One region of the Alterluteimonas muca genome, then DNA from elsewhere that is predicted to be linked to it. Evidence: predicted binding sites of a transcription regulator. Region 1 holds the regulator's gene; the other holds the start of a gene.
The links. The regulator FliA, encoded in region 1, starts transcription of late flagellar genes. The targets are predictions, from matches to a motif close to TAAAGTTTNNCNNNCNNNGGCCGATAA.
Positions count from the first base shown of each region.

Region 2: LDO11_RS09725 (GGDEF domain-containing protein) is a predicted target of FliA. The motif match lies at 1,141-1,167, and genes of this name have one in related genera.

Region 1 is NZ_JAIWPS010000001.1:637,986-640,377, forward strand. Features, by position in the region: gene LDO11_RS02860 (chemotaxis protein CheA) at 1-193, opposite strand, end outside; gene LDO11_RS02865 (protein phosphatase CheZ) at 198-806, opposite strand; gene cheY (chemotaxis response regulator CheY) at 803-1,195, opposite strand; gene LDO11_RS02875 (RNA polymerase sigma factor FliA) at 1,221-1,973, opposite strand; gene LDO11_RS02880 (P-loop NTPase) at 1,970-2,392, opposite strand, start outside.
Region 2 is NZ_JAIWPS010000006.1:98,238-100,629, forward strand. Features, by position in the region: gene tsf (translation elongation factor Ts) at 17-895, shown strand; gene LDO11_RS09725 (GGDEF domain-containing protein) at 1,195-2,392, shown strand, end outside.

The sequences.
Region 1 (2,392 bases):
AGAGCTCCACCAGCGGGGTCACGCCGAGAAAGCCGGCGCCGCCCTTGAGCGTGTGGAACGCGCGGAAGACCGCGTTCAACTGTTCGCGGTCGCCGGGCGTCTGCTCCAGCGCCACCAGCTGCCCGCCGAGGTCGTCGAGCAGCTCGCGTGCCTCGATCACGAAGTCGGCGGCGATTTCCGGCGAGGCGTTCACGGTGTCAGAGCCCGAGGTTCGACAGCAGGTCGTCGGCGTCGCTCTGGCCCACGGTGCCGCGATCCAGCCCCCCGACCGCCGGGCCGTGGCCACGGTTCGGGCACGCCGGCTCGTCCTTCGGCGGCAGGCCGAGTTCGCCGAAACCCTCGTGCACGCCACGCACGATCGATGCGACGCGGCGGATGATCTGCCCGCCGAGGTCCTGGTGGCTCTGTGCCAGCGCCATCTCGCGCAGGTTGTCGCGCAGCGCCTCGACGGTACCGGCCTGGCTGTCGTCGAGCGGGCCGTCCTTGAGGCGGGCGACCAGCGCACGGCTGTCGTCGATCAGGTCGAGGGTGCGATGGGTGGCCTCCTCGGTCATCGCCACCACGTGGTCGAGGCGGGCGCAGGCGTCGTCGAGGTTGCCGCCCGACGGTGCCGGGGGCAGGGCATCGAGCGCCTGTTCGAGCTCGCGCGCCAGCCGGCCGAGGCCGCTGACCAGCGTATGCGCGCGCGATGCGGCGATCGCATCGACGTGGCGGCGCCAGGCGTCCTCGTCGCCGCGCTCCAGCGCGTCGAGTGCATCCTGCAGCAGGCGCGCGACCGGGACGTCGTCCGCCACCGCCGCGTTCAAGCGCCGCCCCCGAGGCGTTCGAACACCTTGTTGAGCTTCTCTTCCAGGGTCTGCGCGGTGAACGGCTTGATGATGTAGCCGTTCACGCCGTTCTGCGCGGCCTCGATGATCTGTTCGCGCTTGGCCTCGGCGGTCACCATCAGCACCGGCAGGGTGCGGAACTTGGCATCGGCGCGGATCTCGCGCAGCAGCTCGATGCCGGTCATGCCGGGCATGTTCCAGTCGGTGATCACCAGCTCCACCGCATCCTGCCGCAGCACGGCCAGCGCGCTGTGGCCGTCCTCGGCTTCCACGGTGTTGTTGAAGCCGAGGTCGGTCAGCAGGTTCTTGATGATCCGCCGCATCGTCGAGAAGTCATCGACGATCAGCACGCGCATGTTCTTGTTCAAAAGGGGCTCCAGTAAAACGATGGCATCAGTCGTCGTCGCCGATGCCGGTATCGGCGAGTTCGAACGCGGTCAGCCGCCCGCGCAGCCGCACCACCGCCTGGCCATGGATCTGGCACACGCGTGATTCGCTGACGCCGAGCACCGCGCCGATCTCCTTGAGGTTGAGTTCCTGCTGGTAGTACAGCGACAGCACCAGCTGCTCGCGTTCGGGCAACAGGCCGATCGCGGCGGCGAGTTCGCGGCCGAATTCGCCGCGCACCATTGCTTCCTGGGGGGTGGGCCCGCCACGACGCGCGGGCTCGACCTCGCCGTGGTCCTCGACGTGCGAGTCCAGGCTCAGCACCTGGCCGCGCGCGGCGTCTTCCAGCAGGCGCATGTAGTCGGCCAGCGGCAGCCCGAGCTTGTCGGCGACTTCCTGCGCCGCGGCGGCGCGGCCGGTGGCCTGCTCGATCGAACGGATCGCGGCGGCGGCTTCGCGCGCGCGGCGGTGCACCGAACGCGGCACCCAGTCGCCACGGCGGATCTCGTCGATCATCGAACCGCGGATGCGGATCGAGGCATAGGTCTCGAACGAGGCGCCCTGGTCGGCGTCGTAGCTGCGCGAGGCTTCGAGCAGGCCGATCATGCCGGCCTGCACGAGATCGTCGATCTCCACGCTGGCCGGCAGTCGCGCCGCCAGGTGGTGGGCGATGCGGCGCACCAGTTCGGCATGCTGGACGATCGGATCCGGCGCGCTGCTGCGCTGGATGTCCTGGTAGTGGCGGGCGGCCATGCTCATGCCGGCACCCCCTGGCGCAGCATCCGCTCGACGAAGAACTCGACATGCCCGCGTGGCGCGGTCGGCGCCTGCCAGCGGGCGGTGCGGCGGGCGATCTCGGCCAGCGCACGCGCCGACGGGCTCGACGGGTAGGCGCGCACCACCGCCTGCTGGCGCTGCACCGACATCCGCAGCCATTCGCACTGCGGAACCGCGCCGAGGTAGTTCAGCGACACGTCGCCGATGAAGCGCTCGCACACGCGCGACAGCTTCTCGTACAGGCCGCGGCCTTCCTGCGGGCTGCGCACCATGTTGGCCACCACCTGCACCTGGCCGACGCCGCGCTCGCGTGCCAGCACCTTGATCAGCGCATACGCATCGGTGATCGACGCCGGCTCGTCGCAGACCACCACCAGGGTGTCCTGCGCGGCCTGGCAGAA
Region 2 (2,392 bases), on a different contig from region 1:
ATCTCCGAGGTATCCGATGGAAATCACCGCAAGCCTGGTCAAGGAACTGCGCGAGCGCACCGGCGCCGGCATGATGGAGTGCAAGAAGGCACTCACCGAAGCCAATGGCGACGTCGACGCAGCCGCCGAGGCGCTGCGCAAGTCCGGCCTGGCCAAGGCCGACAAGAAGGCCAGCCGCGTTGCCGCGGAAGGCCGCGTGGCCACCGCCCAGGCGGACGGCCGTGCCGTGCTGGTCGAGGTCAACTCCGAGACCGATTTCGTGGCCAAGGACGAGAACTTCCTCGCCTTCACCGACGCCGTGGCCGCTGCCGCGCTGGCGATCGACGGCACCGATGTCGAGTCGCTCAAGGCCGCGAAGCTCGCCTCCGGCGAGACCGTCGAGGAAGCCCGCGCCGCGCTGATCGCCAAGGTCGGCGAGAACGTGCAGGTGCGCCGCATGGCGCGCGTGGACAGCGGCAACAACATCGCCGCCTACGTGCACGGTGGCCGCATCGGCGTGCTGGTCGAGGTCAAGGGCGGTGACGCCGACCTCGCCCGCGGCCTGGCGATGCACGTGGCCGCGATGAACCCGCCGTACAACAACGCCGCCGACGTGCCGGCCGACTTCGTCGCCAAGGAAAAGGAAATCGAGCTGGCGAAGATGTCCGAGAAGGACAAGGCCAAGCCGGCCGAGATCCTCGAGAAGATCATCAGCGGCAAGATCGCCAAGATCGTCAACGAGGTGACCCTGGCGGGCCAGCCGTACGTGCTCGACACCGACAAGACCGTCGAGCAGGTGCTCAAGGCCGCCGGCGCCGAAGTCGTCGGCTTCCAGCGCCTGGCCGTGGGCGAAGGCATCGAGAAGGTGGTTGAGGACTACGCCGCCGAAGTGATGAAGCAGGCCGGCCTGGCCTGACGCGTCACGCTTCGCGCTGTACCGGAAAAAGCCGCGGACCTCCGCGGCTTTTTCTTTGGTTCGCACCTGGCCATGGCGGAAGTCGGGGGTTGCAAGCTTCCGCCGTGTGCCCGGACTCCGTGGCACCACAGGCGCGTCTTCTCAAGGGACGCCCGCAGGATATGGCAGGCCTGCGTCGGCCCTGGCATGCACCCGTCTGCATGAACAACCGCCGTCCACTGGCGTGACGCCCATCACCTGCGCGCTAAAGGTTCGCCGGCACGCGCCGATAAGGCCGTCGACGCATACCGATCGCCGCCATGCACCCCGAACTGGTTTCCCTGCTCTCGCACTGCCGGACGCTGCCCACGCTTCCGGGCGTTGCGCTGCGCATGATCGAACTGGCGGAGGATCCGGCAACCGACCTCGCCGTGGCTGCCGAGGCGATCGCGCTGGATCCGGCGCTGAGCGCGCGCCTGCTGCGCATCGCAAATTCGCCGCTGTACGCGAGCGCGCATCGCCGGCGCGTGGATACCCTCTCGCAGGCACTGGCACTGCTCGGGCTCAACGCCGCGCTCAGCCTGGCGCTGGGGTTCGTGGTCGCCCGCACGCTGCAGCCCGACCATGCACTGGCCGGCATGCATGAACGCGTCTGGCAGCGCAGCGCGCTCGCGGCGATGGCGGCGCGCCTGCTGGCGGAGCGGCTGCAGCTCGAACGCCCGGAAGAGCTGATGCTCGGCGCGCTGCTGCAGGACATCGGCATCCTCGCCCTGCTCCACGCCATGCCCGAGCGCTACGCGGAACTCCCGCAGGTGCCACTGCAGGGGCGCGAGCGGCTGGAGGTCGAACGCGACCACCTCGGCGGCGACCACACCGAAGTCGGCGCCTGGCTCGCCGGCCGCTGGGGCCTGTCGGCGTACCTGCAGAGGATGATCCGCGGCAGCGAGACCGTCGAGACCGGCGACCGCACCCTGGGCTGCGTGGTGGCCGCGGGCCTGCTCGCCGATGTCTGGGTGCAGTCCGGCGACGAGCATGCCGGTGGGCAGCTCGCCCGGGTGGCTACGGCGCTGGAACTGGAGCCGATCGATATCGAGACGCTGCTGGAGCGGTTGACGGCGCTGGCGCCGGAGATGTCGGCGCTGTTCGACATGCGCATCGAACGCGAGGAACAGGCGCGCGAGATCGAACAACAGGGCCGCGAACTGGCGATGATCCGCCACCTGCTCGAACGCGAGGACCTGCAGGAAGCGGTGCGCGAGGCCACGCGCCTCAAGGCGCGCACGCGTGAGCTCGACGACCTGGTGCGGCGCGATCCATTGACCGGCGCCTACAACCGCCGCCAGCTCGAGGATGTCCTGCAGCAGGCGTTCGAGGAGGCCGAGCGCCGCCGCGAGCCGCTGTCGATCGCCTTCATCGACCTCGACGACTTCAAGCTGGTCAACGATCGCTACGGCCATCTCGTCGGCGACACCGTGCTGCGTGAATTCAGCCAGACGCTGACGCGGATGCTGCGCGCCA